Regions from separate parts of the Stutzerimonas stutzeri genome, predicted to be linked through region 1. Evidence: predicted binding sites of a transcription regulator. Region 1 holds the regulator's gene; each other region holds the start of a gene.
What was found. Region 1 encodes LexA, which represses DNA repair genes until DNA is damaged. Its sites were predicted from a motif close to CTGTNTNNNNANACAG; they were not measured.
Positions count from the first base shown of each region.

Region 1 (6,037 bases):
CCATACTCGCCGCGCAGGATTTCGCTGGAGGGACGCCCATAAGGCGTATCGATCAGCTGGGCACGGTGCAGCTTGAAGCCCGTCAGCTGAGTCAGACCGGTACCGCCAATGATCGCGTGGACAGTCATGGGTATTCCTTGAGAGAAGAAAAGTCAGTCGATCAGATCGGCAGCCTTCAGCGCGCCAATGGCGTCCAGCCAACGAGGGTTCTGCTTGTACTCGGCTGCGCTGCAAGTGCGGCCGCGCATGCCTGCGAGCATGGGCGAAGGGGTTACCTGCAGACGCTGTAGCGCAGCCAATGCCAACTCTGCAGCGGCTCGGTCGTTGCACACCAGCCCCATGTCACAGCCCGCTGCCATCGCGGCCTGGATGCGGTCGGCTGCATCGCCGACGACATGCGCACCCGCCATCGACAAGTCGTCACTGAAGATCACACCCTTGAAGCCGAGCTCGGTGCGCAGGATGTCCTGCAACCAGCGTCGCGAAAAACCGGCAGGCTGATCGTCGACCTGAGGATAGATCACATGCGCCGGCATGATCGCATCGAGCGTGCCGCTCAGCGCCTGAAAGGGAATCAGATCACAGCTGCGCAGTTCCTCAAGACTTCGCTCATCAACGGGAATGGCAACATGAGAATCCGCCTCGGCCCAGCCATGACCGGGGAAGTGCTTGCCGGTTGCGGCCATGCCCGCGGTATGCATCCCACGGATAAAGGCATCGATGAGCACTACCGCGGCGTGCGGATCACCTTCGAAGGCACGCGCTCCGACCACCGCGCTACGCTGGTGATCTAGATCGAGAACCGGCGCGAAGCTGAAATCCAGGCCCACAGCGAGCACTTCAGTAGCCATCACCCAGCCACAGGCTTCGGCAAGACGCGGTGCATCGGCGCAGCGCGCCAGTTCACGCATCGCGGGCAACTTTACGAATCCCTGGCGCAGTCGTTGTACACGGCCGCCTTCCTGATCCACCGCCAAGAGCAGATCCGGCCGCACAGCGCGAATCGAGCGGCACAGCTCATCGACCTGGCGCGGGTGATCAATATTGCGGGCAAACAGAATGAGCCCACCGACTTCGGGTTGGCGCAGCAGCTGCCGATCCTCGGCAGTCAACCAGGTACCGGCAATGTCCAGCATCAGTGAACCGTGCATATGCAGAAGGAATCCTTATTCGAGTTCAGCGGCGGCCCATTCCGGACAGGGCGCCTCGTCGATGCGCACCGCACAGTGAGGCGGCACCCATGGAAAGAGCTGAAGCAGATCGGCGTTGCGCATACGAACGCAACCGTGAGAAAGCGGCACACCCATCGGCTCGCAATCCGGAGTGCCGTGAATGTAGATGTAACGCCGGAACGTATCGACCTTCCCTTGCCGGTTGGCTCCCGGCTCGCAACCGCTGAGCCAGAGAATGCGGCTCAAGATCCAGTCACGACCAGGGAAACTCCCATGGAGCTCAGGGGACCAAACTTCGCCGGTCCAGCGTCGCCCACGCAACACCGCACCTTGAGGCAAGCCATCACCTATGCGCGCCCGCACCTGGTGCAGGCCGCGCGGCGTGCAACCGGAACCGTTCAGCTCGCCCACACCATTGCGTGCCGTAGACACGGGAAAACGCAGACGCAGCTGCCCCTCGGCGAAGCCGTAGAGCTGCTGATCGGCGATGGAGATATGCAGAAAATCGAGAAATGCCATGGGCGGCTAGCTTAGCCGATCACTCGGCAGGCTTGTAGCTCAAGCCTTCGCCGGGATAGCCACCGCGTTGCGCCGCGCGATCGGTTGCGCCGCAGCCAGTGTCCTGTCGTCGATGCCGCTGTCGGCACGCATGCCGGCCGCGAGAAACGGCACCATCATGCGCATGACCTGTTCGATCGAGGTCCGCACACCGAAGTCGTTTTCGGAAATCGCGCGCAGCGCTTTGATACCCGACATGCTGAACGCCGCCGCACCAAGCATGAAGTGCACCCGCCAGAACAGTTCGATGGGCGGAATAGCCGGCGCTGCGTCGTGGACCTTGAGCATGTAGCGACGAAACACCTTGCCGTACATATCTTCCAGATAACGCCGCAGGTGGCCCTGGCTCTGACTGAAGGAAAGACCCAACAGGCGCATGAAGATGGACAGGTCGTCACCGCTGCGCGGCTTAACGGCCAAGGCCTGCTCGACAAGTATCTCCAACAGCTCTTCGAGCGTGTCCTTCTCGTCGGTCAGCGCCTCACGGCGATCCAGTTCGCGCTCCAGGCTTGCGCAGAACGGCCCGAGAAAGCGCGAGAAAACTGCCTGTATGAGCGCCTTCTTCGAACCGAAGTGGTAATTCACCGCAGCCAGGTTGACCCCAGCCTTGCTGGTGATCAGACGAAGCGAGGTTTCGGCGAAGCCCTTTTCCGCGAACAGCTGTTCCGCTGCATCAAGAATGCGCTCAACTGTTTCCGACTGCGCCATGCCCCCTCCGAAAGACAAACAACTGTTTGAAACTTACGTTTCACCGACCGGCAAGTCAACCACGAAACGCCTTGCCGCACTAGCGTCATTGTCGCAGACGCGGTATGCCGCAGGCGGAACGTCGCCGCCCTCCACGCCGAATCATTCGTTGCCAAGGCTGGATCACTGTATATAATCCCAGTCACTGTATAAAAGAACAGAGACCGACATGATCAAGCTGACGCCTCGCCAGACGGAAATCCTCGCGTTCATCAAGCGTTGCCTGGAAGACAACGGTTATCCGCCCACCCGCGCGGAGATCGCTCAGGAGCTCGGCTTCAAATCACCCAACGCCGCCGAAGAGCATCTCAAGGCACTTGCCCGCAAAGGCGCTATCGAGATGACGCCCGGCGCGTCGCGCGGGATACGTATTCCGGACTTCGAACCCGCCGCTCCCGAGAACGGCCTGCCAATCATCGGCCGTGTCGCCGCGGGCGCACCGATCCTGGCGCAGCAGCATGTCGAGGAATCCTGCCAGATCAGCCCCGCCTTTTTCCATCCGCGCGCCGATTATCTGTTGCGCGTACACGGTATGAGCATGAAGGACGTCGGCATTTTCGACGGTGACCTGCTGGCCGTACACACCACCCGCGAGGTGCGCAACGGCCAGATCGTGGTTGCCCGCGTCGGTGACGAAGTGACGGTGAAGCGCTTCAAGCGTGACGGCAAGAAGGTTTGGCTGCTGGCTGAAAACCCCGAGTTCGCGCCCATCGAGGTCGACCTCGAACAGCAGGAATTAGTGATTGAAGGCTTGAGTGTCGGCGTCATACGCCGCTAAGGAGAAGGTTCATGCAGTACCAGACCAGCACTTCCCGGCCCCAACTATCATTGTTCGACGGCGTCATCGCGCAAAGCCTTGCGCCGTTCGGCAGTTTGAAACCACGCAGCAAAACCGAGCAGGAAAAGGAACATTTAAGCGAATTGAGCCTGAGCGGTAGCAGCGAACATTGCCACCTGCTGCTCGCACCTATCTTGCGTGAACTCGGTGACGCAACCGACAGCCGCTGGCTTACGCTGATCGCCCCTCCCGCGTTCCTTTCGCAGAGCTGGCTGCGTAAATGCGGCCTGAATCGCGAACGCATCATTCTGCTGCAGCCGCGGGACGCAAAGGGTGCGCTTGACCTCGCCTGCAAGGCACTGGCCTCGGGCTGCAGCCACACGGTCATCAGCTGGTTCAGTCAGCTCGACGGCAAAACGCGCGGCAGGCTGCGCGCTTCCGCCAGCCTGGGCGAAGCTCAGAGCCTAAATATTCGTCTGGGATTTTGAGCGCAACAGCACAGGGAAGTGCTGCCAAATCGAGAATGGAATTCTGAAGCTACAGTGCTCTAACGCCGACCCGTTCAGTGCAGAACGCGCGGCTCGTCATCATCACGCTCAAACTCACCTTCCGACATGCGCCCGGCCATCTGAACGCCGACATTGAACATCGCCTTGGCGATTTCGACATGCTGACCCTGCAGGAACACCTTGGCATCGTCAGAGAAATCCAGCGTGACCAACACCTGTTCGTCCTCGGCACGACGGAGCACGATGCGCCCGTCCGGTAGCTCGACGATTTCCAGAAAAGATGTAGGCATGGATCAGCTCCGCGTGAAAGGCGGCCATTGTACCAGCCGACCGGCGTCAGGGCAGCCTCTGCCTACCCCAGCAAGATTTGCGGCTGCGACGCACGGTAACGACAGTCGCGCAGGTTCCAGACGGCGAGAACAGACTGGGCAAGAAAACGATGCGCCTAATCCAACCGACACGTAGCATGCGCTGAAAAAAGCGCGCCCGCTGGTGCCGCGATAAGGATTGCGCATGACCACCCGCACATTGCTACTAACCGCTCTAGCCATGTTGGCATTCGCAGGCAATTCGGTTTTGTGCCGTATTGCCTTGCGAGACACCGCTATCGACCCAGCCAGCTTCACGGGCCTGCGTATTCTGGCCGGAGCGCTCATGCTCTGGCTGCTGTTGCGCATAAGCCAGGCCCGCCCCTCTGCAGGCGGCGACTGGTTCAGTGCCTTGGCCCTGTTCGTCTATGCGGCAAGCTTTTCCTTCGCCTATATCGATCTAGACGCCGGAGCCGGCGCCCTGCTGCTGTTCGGCGCGGTGCAGTTGAGCATGCTTGCCTGGGGCTTGCTGCGCGGCGAGCGCTTCAGCGGTGGGCAGATTGCTGGTTTGCTGCTTGCGCTGAGCGGGTTGCTGATCTTACTGCTGCCGGGAAGCAGCGCGCCGGCATTGGAGGGAGCATTGCTCATGCTGCTGTCCGGTATAGCCTGGGGCGTCTACTCGCTACGCGGACGGGGCGCGAGCAACCCCTTGGCAGCAACCGCAGGTAACTTCATCAAAGCAGTCCCATTCGCCGCAGTGCTCTGCCTGCTGCTGCTGGGCCAGCAGCAATGGGATGCGCCGGGGGTGATATACGCACTGCTTTCCGGGGCACTGACTTCTGGCATCGGCTACGCCATCTGGTACGCAGCGCTGCCCGGCCTTGCGGCAATACAGGCGGCGAGCGTGCAGCTCAGCGTTCCACTGCTAACGGCCATTGCCGGGGCCGTGCTACTAGGCGAAGCCCTTACTGCGACGCTGCTGCTGTCCGGCGCGGCGATTCTCGGCGGGATCGCCATGGTACTGACCATCAAGCACCGCGGCTGATGCCGCAGTGCGAAGCTGTCACCACTCGGTAAGCGACTCGCGAAAGCGTAACGCCAGGCCCTTTAGGTTCTGTCGCCAGGCTTCCAGCTCGGCACGCGACAGCGGCGGCGTTTCATCCTCGACGCTGACTGCCTCGATCAGCGGCTGGCGCGGATCGGTCTTCGCCTTCGCTGGCGCGCGTGGCGGCTGGAACAGCTGTTTGTAGGCCATCAGCAACTGCCCGAGCCAGGTGCTCGGCTGCTCCGACAATTCCAGCAGCTCAGCGAGCTCCGGACTCGGCGCCGATTCCAGCACGCTACGGGTCAGAAACGCCTCGACCGCCGGCGCGTCCGCGCCTGGCGAACGATAGTAGCCAGCAATTTCATGGCAAAGTCCAAGCAATGCGCCGTGAAGGTGAAACAGGCAGGCCTCGCGCTCAGCCTGGATCAACCCTTGGGAATGCATAGAGGCGGACTCTTCGGCTTTGCGCCAGCTTTCCAGTGACAGGCCGGCGAAGAAGATCTTCTGGTTGGTGCGCGTATAGAGCTCGTGAGCCATGGCATGCTCTCCGAAAGAAGATGAACAGAGAATGGACCTTCACAGGTTGCCGCACCAGATCGGCTGACGAACCGTCAGCCGATCTCAGGAGTGCTCTACCCGGCCAGTCAATGCAGCTGACCGGGACGAGGTCAACGCTTGTCTTCGACCTTCCACTTGCCGCCGTCGTAGAGCGCCTTCCAGCCGGTCGGCTTGCCGTCCACTTCGGTCTGCACGTACTGCTCCTTGGTCTTGCGGCTGAAGCGGATGACTGCAAAGCGGCCTTCCGGATCCTTCTGCGGTGCGTCGAGCAGGAAGTGGTACTTGGGATCGATCTCGTCCTTGTGCGGGATCAGCTCACGCACCAGTGGAGCGCGGGTTTCGCGATTCTTCGGGAACTGACT
Region 1 is NZ_CP139348.1:3,053,910-3,059,946, forward strand. Features, by position in the region: gene SM130_RS13790 (S-methyl-5'-thioinosine phosphorylase) at 1-128, opposite strand, end outside; gene nagZ (beta-N-acetylhexosaminidase) at 153-1,151, opposite strand; gene SM130_RS13800 (L,D-transpeptidase) at 1,167-1,691, opposite strand; gene SM130_RS13805 (TetR/AcrR family transcriptional regulator) at 1,731-2,438, opposite strand; gene lexA (transcriptional repressor LexA) at 2,647-3,255, shown strand; gene sulA (SOS-induced cell division inhibitor SulA) at 3,267-3,743, shown strand; gene SM130_RS13820 (hypothetical protein) at 3,818-4,054, opposite strand; gene SM130_RS13825 (DMT family transporter) at 4,278-5,117, shown strand; gene SM130_RS13830 (DUF6586 family protein) at 5,136-5,654, opposite strand; gene topA (type I DNA topoisomerase) at 5,786-6,037, opposite strand, start outside.

Region 2 (6,037 bases), 2.1 Mb from region 1:
GCGCGAGCGGCCAAGAGCAAGGGTGAGACGTCTGATGAGGACGCCTGAACATGCTGAAACAAAACGCCCGGACTAGCCGGGCGTTTTTTTATTCGGTTTCCAGCGGCTCGGGAATCGGCACCGGGACCGGTTCGGCCTGGTCCACTTCACGCTGAATCTGCTCCAGCAGCGAGCCGGGTGCGGGACGCTCTTCTGGCTGGCTTGGTTTGGCTGCAGGCGTGCTGACTGGCGCCTGTGCGTCGCGGCCAAGGATCTGTTCGTCGCGACTCACGCCGGGCATGAAGTCGCCGGCAAGGCCAGCCAGTTGGTCGTTCGCATTGAATACCAGGCTCACGCGTTCCTGCTGGCGCTGACTGCCGCCGGGCTGGATGCTGTACAGGTAGTCCCAGCGGTTGGCATGGAAGGTGTCGGTGATCAGCGGGTTGCCCATGATAAACCGCACCTGCTGGCGGGTCATTCCGGGGCGCAACTGGTCTATCATGTCCTGCGTGACGACATTGCCCTGTTGAATGTCGACCTTGTAAACCCCGGGAAATGAACAACCGGCGAGTGCGAACAGACCCACAAGGGTGAGGCTGGTCAGCATGAGCTTGGTGTTTTGCATCGGTGGGTGACTTCCACTATCTTGGCTGGGCAAAGAACCCGGATCATACCCGTATTGAAGGAGGCTGCGAAACAGCAGCAGCGAGAAAGCCAACCATGGTCGAAAATAGCGAACTACGTAAAGCTGGGCTCAAGGTAACTCTGCCGCGGGTTAAAATCCTGCAGATGCTGGACACTACCGATCGCCGTCACATGAGCGCCGAAGACGTCTACAAGGCGTTGATGGAGGCGGGTGAGGATGTCGGACTGGCGACGGTCTATCGCGTGCTGACCCAGTTCGAGGCGGCCGGCCTGGTAGTTCGGCACAACTTCGATGGTGGTCATGCCGTCTTCGAACTGGCCGATAGCGGGCACCATGACCACATGGTCTGCGTCGACAGTGGCGATGTCATCGAGTTCTTCGATCCCGAGATCGAGAAACTGCAGAAAGAGATCGTCAAGCGCCACGGCTACGAGCTGGTGGATCACAATCTGGTGCTCTACGTGCGCAAGAAAGACTGATCTTCAGTATGTGAAAAAGGCGGCCGTGGCCGCCTTTTTCATGCCTGTCAGTCGGGCTCAGGCCTGGGCTGATGTGACCATCTGCCTGGCATGGGCCAGTGATTGTTCGGTCAGGTCGACGCCGCCGAGCATTCGCGCGATCTCCTCGACTCGACCGGTCTGGTCCAGCTCGGCTACTGCGGTGCGGGTTTCATCGGTGCCGCGGGCCTTGTGTACGAACAGGTGGTGATGCCCTTGGGCGGCAACTTGGGGTAAGTGGGTAACGGTCAGGACCTGCCCGCGCTCGCCGAGGCGGCGCAGCAGCTGCCCGACGACCTCCGCGGTGGGGCCGCCAATGCCAACGTCAACTTCGTCGAATACCAGTGTCGGTACGCGCGACGTCTGCGCAGTGATGACCTGAATCGCCAGGCTGATGCGTGATAGCTCACCACCCGATGCGACCTTGGCCAGCGGTCGCATTGGTTGGCCTGGATTGGCGCTGACGAGAAACTCTACCTGCTCCAGGCCGTATGGCATCAACTCGCCCTCGGCTGCAGGCTTGAATTGCACGCTGAACTTGCCGCCTGGCATGCCCAGGCGCTGGATCTCAACCTCTACTGCGCTCGCCAGTTGATCCGCTGCGGCCTGGCGTATGCGGCTGAGTTCGCCGGCTTTCTCTTCATAGTGCCGGGCGTAGGCCGCCAGCTCCTCGCCGAGACGCTCAACTGCTTCATCATCGGCGTTGAGTCCTTCGAGCTCTTCCAGCAGCCGCTGATGCAGGGTAGGCAATTCGCTGGGTTGGACGCGATGCTTGCGGGCCAGGGTGTAGATCGTGTCCAGGCGTTCTTCTAGCGTCTGCTGGCGCTCGGGATCGGCGTCGAAATGATCGACGAAGCGATTGAGTTCGCCGATGGCTTCTTCGACTTGGATCTGAGCGCTTGCCAGCAGATTGACCGCTTCGCTAAGGGCTTGGGGTTGCTCCTGGAAGGCGGTCAGGCGCTGCAGGCTGCTGGTCAGTGCGGACAGCACATTGCCGGCGTCGCTTTCGCTGCACAGCTCCATGACCTGGCGGCAAGCGCCAAGCAGCTGCTCGGCATTGGCCAGGTTTTTGTGTTCGTGTTCCAGTTGTTCCAGTTCGTTCTCGCCCAGCGAGAGGCTTTCCAGCTCTTCCAGCTGGTAGCTGAGCAGCTGGTGACGTGCGCGCTGTTCGTCGCCGCTATTGCTTAGGCGCTCCAGCGTCTGGCGCGTCTGCCGCCAGCGCTGCGCGGCCAGTTGCACCTGTCGCGCCAGTTCCTGGCTGCCACTGTACTCGTCGAGCAGGCGTCGATGAGTGTCGGTCTTCAATAAGGACTGATGCTCGTGCTGGCTGTGAATGTCGATCAACAACTCACCCAGTGCCTTGAGATCACCCTGGGGGCAGGGTGTGCCATTGATATACCCCCGTGAGCGCCCTTCGGCAGTGATCACACGACGCAGGATGCAGGGACCCTCGTTGTCCATGTCGCGCTCTGCGAGCCAGGCTCGCGCATCGGGAATGTCGTCCAGATCGAAGCTGGCGAGGATGTCGGCTTTATCGGCGCCAATGCGGACGACGCTGCTGTCGGTGCGGTCGCCCAAGGTCAGACCAAGGGCGTCCAGCATGATTGACTTGCCAGCGCCTGTTTCCCCGCTGATGACGCTCATGCCTCGTTTGAGTTCGAGGTCAAGGTGCTCGACGATGGCGTAGTTGTGTACCGACAGATGAACCAGCATGTGAGGCTCCCCAAGTTGCGTGCTGGGTATTTATACAGTGGTTTCTGTGGCGGCTACAAGCCTTGCCGGATGAGTGTGGGAAGGCATTTGATGCGACGGTTCGTCATTTCCTGCATCGCCTGCCGGCGATAGCCCTTGAAGCAGGTTTTGGCGCCCCCATATAGCCGCACAAGCGCGGGTTTGCTGCCCGCTGATCGTACATAGAGGAGGACCCATGGCCGACGAGCAGAACCTGGATAACCAGAACCCGGAAACGCCTGAGCACTCGGAAGCGGATGTAGCCGAGGATCTGGCCGCCCGCGTGCAGTCGCTGGAAGAGCAACTGGCAGCCGCGCAGGATCAGTCCCTGCGCGTGGCAGCAGAGCTGCAGAACATCCGTCGGCGCGCCGAACAGGATGTGGAAAAGGCACACAAGTTTGCGCTGGAGAAGTTCGCCGGTGACCTGTTGGCGGTGGCCGATAGCCTGGAGCGCGGTCTTGAACTGTCCAGTCCGGATGACGAGGCCGTCAAGCCGATGCGCGAAGGCGTCGAGCTGACCCTCAAACTGCTGCAGGACACCCTGGCGCGTCACCAGCTCGAGCAGCTCGACCCGCATGGCGAGCCGTTCAATGCCGAGCATCACCAGGCCATGGCCATGGAAGAAAGCACCCATGTCGAGCCTGGCAGCGTGCTTAAGGTGTTCCAGAAGGGCTACCTGCTCAACGGTCGACTACTGCGTCCGGCGATGGTCGTCGTCAGCAAGGCGCCCGCCGACGCGCCGCCTTCGATTGATGAGAAGGCTTGAAATCCGGCTGCCGACCCCCATCTGGTAGTCAAGCGTTTTTGTGTTACCCGCAGCCGGTAAGCAGGCGCGGACCAATCGAAATTTGGAGAGCGAATTAAAATGGGCAAGATCATTGGTATCGACCTGGGAACCACCAACTCCTGCGTCTCGATCCTGGAAAACGGTAAAGCCAAGGTTATTGAAAATGCCGAAGGCGGCCGTACTACACCGTCGATCATCGCGTATGCGAATGATGGCGAAATCCTGGTTGGCCAGTCGGCCAAGCGTCAGGCGGTGACCAACCCGCACAACACTCTGTATGCAGTGAAGCGACTGATCGGTCGTCGCTTCGATGAAGATGTCGTGCAGAAAGACATCCAGATGGTCCCTTACAAGATCGTCAAGGCGGACAACAGCGACGCCTGGGTCGAGGTGAATGGCCAGAAAATGGCACCGCCGCAGATCTCTGCGGAAATCCTCAAGAAGATGAAGAAGACTGCCGAGGATTACCTCGGTGAGCCGGTGACCGAAGCGGTTATCACCGTGCCGGCCTATTTCAACGACAGCCAGCGTCAGGCCACCAAAGATGCCGGCCGCATCGCTGGTCTTGACGTCAAACGAATCATCAACGAGCCGACCGCGGCTGCGTTGGCGTACGGCATGGACAAGGCCCGGGGCGACCACACCGTCATCGTTTATGACTTGGGCGGCGGCACGTTCGACGTGTCGGTGATCGAGATCGCCGAAGTCGATGGCGAGCACCAGTTCGAAGTGTTGGCCACCAACGGTGACACCTTCCTCGGTGGCGAGGATTTCGACATTCGCCTGATCGACTACCTCGTCGACGAGTTCAAGAAAGAAAGCGGCATGAACCTCAAGGGTGACCCGCTGGCGATGCAGCGTCTGAAGGAAGCTGCTGAAAAGGCCAAGATCGAGCTGTCTTCCAGCCAGCAAACTGACGTCAACCTGCCTTACATCACTGCCGATGCGACCGGTCCGAAGCACCTGAACGTGAAGATCTCCCGCGCCAAGCTGGAAGCGTTGGTCGAGGATCTGGTGCAGCGCACCATCGAGCCTTGCCGCATCGCGCTGAAGGATGCCGGGGTCGACGTTTCGAAGATCGACGACGTGATCCTGGTCGGCGGTCAGACCCGTATGCCGCTGGTTCAGCAGAAGGTCGCCGAGTTCTTCGGCAAGGAAGCGCGCAAGGACGTCAACCCGGACGAAGCCGTCGCAATGGGTGCTGCCATCCAGGGCGCGGTGCTGGCCGGTGACGTGAAGGACGTGCTGCTGCTCGACGTGTCGCCCCTGACCCTGGGTATCGAGACCCTGGGTGGCGTGATGACGCCGTTGATCGAGAAGAACACCACCATTCCGACCAAGAAGTCGCAGGTGTTCTCCACGGCCGACGACAACCAGAGCGCGGTGACCATTCACGTGCTGCAGGGTGAGCGCAAGCAGGCGACCGGCAACAAGTCGCTGGGCCGCTTCGACCTGGCCGAGATTCCGCCGGCACCGCGTGGTATGCCGCAGATCGAGGTCACCTTCGACATCGACGCCAACGGCATCCTGCATGTGTCCGCCAAGGACAAGGCGACTGGCAAGCAGCAATCCATCGTGATCAAGGCCAACTCCGGTCTGTCCGAGGAGGAAATCGAGCAGATGGTGCGCGACGCCGAAGCGAATGCCGAGGAAGACCGCAAGTTCGAAGAGCTGGCGACTGCGCGTAACCAGGGCGATCAGCTGGTGCATGCGACCCGCAAGATGCTCGTTGAGGCCGGCGACAAGGCCAGCGACGACGACAAGGCGGCAATCGAGAAAGCGCTTGGCGAGCTGGAAGTGGCCATCAAGGGCGACGACAAAGCCGAGATCGAAGCCAAGATCGCTGCGGTTTCCCAAGCCTCCACACCTGTCGCGCAGAAGATGTACGCCGAGCAGCCTCAGGGTGGTGAAGGGCAATCGGCAGACGAGCAGACCCAGCCGGGCGACGACGTGGTCGACGCCGAGTTCGAAGAGGTCAAGGACAACAAGTAAGCCCTGGCTTGCTTCCGTTCCAGCCCGCCCCGACATCGTTCGGGCGGGCCCGACCGCTGCGCGGGGGCTTGCTCCCGCGTCGGCGTGTCTGGAAGGCATGAAATTGAGGGTTCAGGATAGTTATGGCCAAACGCGATTTTTATGAGGTGCTGGGCGTCGAGCGTGGCGTCAGCGAGGCGGAGCTGAAAAAAGCCTACCGGCGCCTTGCGATGAAGCATCACCCAGACCGTAATCCGGGAGACAAGGCTGCCGAGGAAGCCTTCAAGGAGGCCAACGAGGCCTATGAAGTGCTTTCCGATCCGAGCAAGCGAGCTGCCTACGATCAGTACGGTCACGCCGGTGTCGATCCGCAGATGGGTGCTGGCGCAGCGGGTGCTGGTTATGGCGGCGCGAATTTCTCCGACA
Region 2 is NZ_CP139348.1:911,022-917,058, forward strand. Features, by position in the region: gene SM130_RS04060 (RnfH family protein) at 1-48, shown strand, start outside; gene SM130_RS04065 (outer membrane protein assembly factor BamE) at 89-604, opposite strand; gene fur (ferric iron uptake transcriptional regulator) at 700-1,104, shown strand; gene recN (DNA repair protein RecN) at 1,162-2,835, opposite strand; gene grpE (nucleotide exchange factor GrpE) at 3,050-3,619, shown strand; gene dnaK (molecular chaperone DnaK) at 3,719-5,632, shown strand; gene dnaJ (molecular chaperone DnaJ) at 5,755-6,037, shown strand, end outside.
Region 2: recN (DNA repair protein RecN) is a predicted target of LexA. The motif match lies at 2,858-2,873, and genes of this name have one in related genera.

Region 3 (6,037 bases), 840 kb from region 1:
TGCTGGGGAGTCCAGATCGCTATGAGGCCGTCGAGTTGTTCACTCAGATCCTCGCGCAGCAGGTGATATCGTCCTTTTTCGGCGCGGCGTCGGGCACGGGTTATCAGCCGGCACAAGGCCTGATAACCCGTGAGGTTCTCGGCCAGCAAAACCAGCTTAGGGCCACTCTCAATCCGCATCTCGCTGCCGACAATCAGCTGCAGGCGTGCTTTCTTTGATGCCTGCCAGGCACGAACAATGCCGGCCAAGGTGCATTCGTCGGTTATCGCCAGGGCGCGGTATCCGTGTCGGGCGGCACGCTCGAACAGTTCCTGAGCACTGGAGGCACCGCGCTGGAAGCTGAAGTTGGACAGGCAATGCAGCTCGGCGTAATCGGCGGTCATGCGAACCAGCCGTGCAGCAGCAACGGGCCTTCGCTGTCGAGCCTGCGGAACGCCCAGCCGCGTTGGCCGGTTCGGGTTTCTACCAGGTAATAGTCGCGCCGAATGTCCCCCCCATCCCACCAACCGGACTCGATTCGCACGGAGTCACCAAGGATGCGTATGGAGGTGTCGGATAGCGGTACCGGTGTGTCGAGCAGCCAGCCAGGCCTCGAACTGCAGGCCGGGAGCGCGACATGAGACGTCTGCTCGCTGGGCAGCCAAGTGCATTCGGGACGATGGTCGGCGCGGACACCCAGCGCCTGTACGGCATCGTCGCCCAATCGCGTGCGAAGCCGCTCGCGTAGTTGTTTCCAAGGTAGCGATTGCTGAGGGCGTTCGTCGAACAGCTGGCGATGTTCTGGAGTAAACACTGGCAGCTCGCGAGCGAGCAGGCGCAAGGCTTGTACCGGCGCCGTCAGCTGCAGTTGCTCCAGGCGTCCGCGGGTCAGTTCGAAGAGCATGGACGCTTCGCGCTCGGCGGCTAACAAGCCGACCGGGATTTGCGTATCGGTCTGGTTGCGATGCTGCAGATGCAGGACGAAGCGCTGCACACCGCTGTCGCGTCCCGACAGGTAGGCGGCAAGGTCAGCGGTCAGGCGACGCAGTGGAAAGAGAAGGGCCTGGTGTGACTCGACATCGAAATTCAATTCCAGGCGTTCATCGAACACGTCCGGAGGTCGATAAAAATCCAGTGCAAGTGGCCGGTAGCCAAGCAGGATATCGAGTTGAGCCAATACTTCAGAGGGGAAGCGCTTGGCCAGGCTGTCACGAGGCAAGGCAAGCAGTTGTTGTAGACGGCGCAGGCCCATGCGAATGAGGGAAGAGGTCACCTCACGGGACAGACCAAGACGTTCTACAGGCAATGGGTCGAGAGCCTGACGCAGCCCGGCAGCATCGGTTATGGCCAACCCGTCATGAGCGTTGGCTAGGATCCGTGCCGCCGCCGGGTTGGGGGCCAAGGTGATGCGATGGCTAAAGCCCAAGGCCGTCAACTCCTGACGCAAGCGTGCCTCGAAGCACGGCCAGGGGCCGAACAGGCTGAGGCTGGAATGCACTTCCAGCAGCAGACAGCGTGGGTAATGCAGGCTGACTTGCGCGCTATAGCTGTAAGCCCAGGAGGCAAGGAAGCGCTGCCAGCGTTCGATCGTGACCGGATCATACTCGGCTGTGGCAAAGCCCCGGGTCAGGGCCTGGGCTGCGATCAGCGACTGTCCAGGTTTGAGGCCGAGATTGCGCGCGGCTTCGTTGACGGCCTGCAGCACACGCCGCTGCGGTGGGCCGGCGAGCAGGGCCAGTGGCGAATCGGGATCATCGCGATGGCGTAGCACACCGTCCATGGCGAGTTGAGGCAACAGAATGCAAGCCCAGAGCATAGGCATGTGCTATTGCCAGGCAGCGGCTGGGAGAGGGGTAGCCGGAGCCAGACCACCGCGACACTTGATTACGCGTAGCTGGGCCGGTTGCGCCTCGATGGTCAGTCGCAGTGCGGCCGGTGATGGATTGTCTGCTTCATGCAGCGGCCGATAGATGAAACCAAGGGTTTGGCCGGTCTCGGCGGCAATCTGCAGGCGCCGCAAAGCCCGGTCATCTGCCTGCCGCGGCCAACACAGGACAGCGGCGCAGCTGCCCGAGCGCAGGCACTGTTCGGCAGCCCACAATGCATCGCGTCCCTTTGCCTGGACGATGACTAGCTGTCGCAGATCTACGCCGGCAGCGACCCAGGCCTGGGGGTAAGGACGATGGGGCGGCGAAATCAGCACCACGCGCTCGCCGATTTTGGTCAGCCGTGCCAGGGTCGGCCATAGCAGACGCAGTTCGCCGATCCCGGTGGCCGCGACGAGAAGCTCGCTGAGTGCCGATTCCGGCCAGCCGCCGCCAGGCAGAAAAGCATCCAGCATTGTGTTTCCGGTCGGTTGGGTGGCCGAACGAGAAACAACGGCCTGGCCACGCCAGATACGCCGGGTATCCAGCAGGCGGTCGAGGGCGACCACTGTAGTCATGAAAAAACATCCAAAATAACTGTATATAAATACAGTATTTGGCCTGACCTGAATTGGTCAAGTTCGACGCGATGAGCGAGCGCACCGTTTTGGTGATTTGGTTTCTTATCTGCTTCGGGCGGGACGGGAGTCAACCTTGAGACAACTTGCCCAGTACATGCGCGGATCATGATCGGAAGGCCCTGCATCGCTCCGTAAGCGCTGCTTGTGCTCGGAAAATCAGTCGATTAGGATTCGCGCCCGGGACGAGGCTGCAACGTCCAACTAGCTGCTTCCCGGCCATATCAAGATGAAAGCCCGGTTCGCCCGCGATCCGGGCTTTTTGTTTGCTGTGCGGGGCGCATGATGGGTCCTGCTTCGACGAAGCTGAACGAGGGGAATGCCATGCGCGAGCGTTTGTTGGCTGCGGAGAAGGTGAAGTCGATCGAGTGGCTGGACGGGCGTTTGAACCTGCTCGATCAGCGCAAGCTTCCTGCCGAGACGCTTTGGTGCAGCTACGACTCAGCGGAATCGGTGGCCGGGGCGATTCGGGACATGGTCGTGCGTGGCGCGCCTGCGATCGGAATAAGCGCGGCGTATGGCCTGGCCCTCGCCGCGCGCACACGCATCGCTGATGGCGGTGACTGGCGACAGGCATTGGAAGAAGACTTCCGGGTGCTGGCTGATTCCCGACCCACTGCGGTCAATTTGTTCTGGGCGCTCAACCAGATGCGCGAGCGGCTGGAGCGTCTCAAGCCGGGTGAAGACCCTTGCGCAGCGCTCGAGGCCCAGGCTATTTCGATTCATGAAAGCGACCGCGAGGCGAATCTGTCGATGGCGCAATTTGGCGTAGACCTGATTCGCCGGCATCAAGGCAATCCGCAGAACCTGCTCACCCATTGCAATACGGGCGCCCTGGCGACGGGCGGCTTCGGTACGGCGCTCGGTATCATCCGTGCAGCCCATCTCGAGGGGCTGGTGGAGCGGATCTATGTCGATGAGACGCGTCCGTGGCTGCAGGGCTCCCGGCTGACGGCCTGGGAATTGCTCGGCGATGGCGTGCCGGCCATGTTGAATGTCGACTCCGCTGCTGCTCATCTGATGAAAACCAGAGGCATTTCCTGGGTAATCGTAGGTGCGGATCGCATCACCGCCAATGGCGATGTGGCAAACAAGATCGGCACCTACCAGCTCGCGGTTCTCGCTATGCACCACGGCGTACGCTTCATGGTGGTGGCGCCGAGCTCGACGATTGATATGGCATTGGAGAGTGGCGAAGATATCCCGATCGAGGAGCGCTCCGGTAGTGAGCTACTGGAGGTCAATGGTCAGCGTTTTGCGGCTGATATCGAGGCATTCAATCCGGTGTTCGATGTCACGCCTGCCGACCTGATCGATGCCATCGTGACTGAAAAAGGCGTGGTAGAGCGGCCAAATGCCGCCAAGCTCGCCGCGTTGATGAGCCGCAAGCGGCTTCATTGAATCGGGTATTCGCTGGCCGAGTCCTTTCTCTCGAATGTGCTTCCTGAAGCCTCCGGCTCGCCAGCTGTGATACCATTCCGCGCTTAATCGCAGGACCCTGCTGACTATAAGGAACCAGGCTTCCATGGGCGAACTGGCCAAAGAAATCCTCCCGGTCAATATCGAAGACGAACTCAAGCAGTCCTATCTCGATTACGCGATGAGCGTAATCGTCGGTCGTGCACTGCCGGATGCGCGCGACGGATTGAAGCCTGTGCATCGCCGTGTGCTTTTTGCCATGAGCGAGCTGGGCAACGACTGGAACAAGCCGTACAAGAAATCCGCCCGTGTGGTCGGTGACGTGATCGGTAAATACCACCCTCACGGTGACTCGGCGGTTTACGACACTATCGTGCGGATGGCGCAGCCCTTCTCGCTGCGCTACATGCTGGTCGATGGTCAGGGCAACTTCGGTTCGGTGGACGGCGACAACGCCGCAGCCATGCGTTACACCGAAGTGCGGATGGCCAAGCTGGCGCACGAACTGTTGGCGGACCTGGACAAGGAAACCGTCGACTGGGTGCCCAACTATGATGGCACCGAGCAGATTCCGGCAGTCATGCCGACCAAGATTCCAAACCTGTTGGTCAACGGCTCCAGCGGCATCGCCGTTGGTATGGCGACCAACATCCCGCCGCACAACCTCAGTGAAGTGATCGATGGTTGCCTGGCGCTGATCGAGAACGCCGACATCACCATCGATGAACTCATGCAGTTCATCCCGGGCCCGGACTTCCCCACCGCAGGCATCATCAACGGCCGCGCGGGTATCGTCGAAGCTTACCGCACCGGCCGCGGGCGCATTTATATGCGTGCCCGCTCGATGATCGAAGATATCGACAAGGTCGGCGGTCGCCAGCAGATCGTCATCACCGAGCTGCCTTATCAGCTGAACAAGGCACGTTTGATCGAAAAGATCGCCGAGCTGGTTAAAGAGAAAAAGCTCGAGGGCATCACCGAGCTGCGCGACGAGTCGGACAAAGATGGCATGCGCGTCGTGATCGAGCTGCGCCGCGGGGAAGTGCCGGAGGTCGTACTCAACAACCTCTACGCTCAGACCCAGCTGCAAAGCGTGTTCGGTATCAACGTGGTGGCGCTCATCGACGGCCAGCCACGTACGCTGAACCTGAAAGAACTGCTCGAAGCCTTCGTACGCCATCGCCGCGAAGTCGTGACCCGTCGGACCGTCTACGAGCTGCGCAAGGCGCGTGAGCGCGGGCACATTCTCGAAGGCCAGGCGGTCGCGCTGTCCAATATCGACCCGGTAATCGCCCTGATCAAGGCTTCGCCGACGCCGGCCGAAGCCAAGGAAGCACTGATTGCCAAGGATTGGGAATCGAGCGCCGTTGAAGCGATGGTCGAGCGTGCCGGGGCCGATTCCTGCCGTCCGGAAGGCCTCGATCCGCAGTACGGCCTGCGTGACGGCAAGTACTATCTCTCGCCGGAGCAGGCCCAGGCCATTCTTGATCTGCGCCTGCATCGCCTGACTGGGCTCGAGCATGAAAAGCTCCTCAGCGAATACCAGGAAATCCTGACTCAGATCGGTGAGTTGATCCGTATCCTGACCAACCCTGTGCGTCTGATGGAGGTCATTCGCGAAGAGCTGGAAGGCGTCAAACGCGACTTCGGCGACGCGCGTCGCACCGAGATTCTCGAAACGCGTCTGGATCTGACGCTTGCCGACCTGATCACCGAAGAAGAGCGCGTGGTCACCATTTCCCACGGCGGTTACGCCAAGTCGCAGCCGTTGGCGGCCTACCAGGCGCAACGTCGCGGTGGGCGTGGCAAGGCCGCAACCGGGGTCAAGGAAGAGGACTACGTCGAGCACCTGCTGGTCGCCAACAGTCACACCACGCTGTTGCTGTTCTCCAGCAAGGGCAAGGTGTATTGGCTCAAGACCTACGAGATTCCCGAAGCGTCGCGCACCTCGCGCGGTCGTCCACTGGTCAACCTGCTGCCGCTCGACGAAGGCGAACGAATCACCGCCATGCTTCAGGTGGACCTGGAAGCATTGCGCAAGCAGGCTGCCGAAGGGGACGACGACCTGGACGACGCGGAAGGCCTCGTCATCGAGCACGAAGATGCTGACGACGTCGAAAGCGATGACGCCGACAG
Region 3 is NZ_CP139348.1:2,214,625-2,220,661, forward strand. Features, by position in the region: gene SM130_RS10160 (error-prone DNA polymerase) at 1-383, opposite strand, end outside; gene SM130_RS10165 (Y-family DNA polymerase) at 380-1,795, opposite strand; gene imuA (translesion DNA synthesis-associated protein ImuA) at 1,805-2,422, opposite strand; gene mtnA (S-methyl-5-thioribose-1-phosphate isomerase) at 2,807-3,883, shown strand; gene gyrA (DNA gyrase subunit A) at 4,008-6,037, shown strand, end outside.
Region 3: imuA (translesion DNA synthesis-associated protein ImuA) is a predicted target of LexA. The motif match lies at 2,442-2,457, and genes of this name have one in related genera.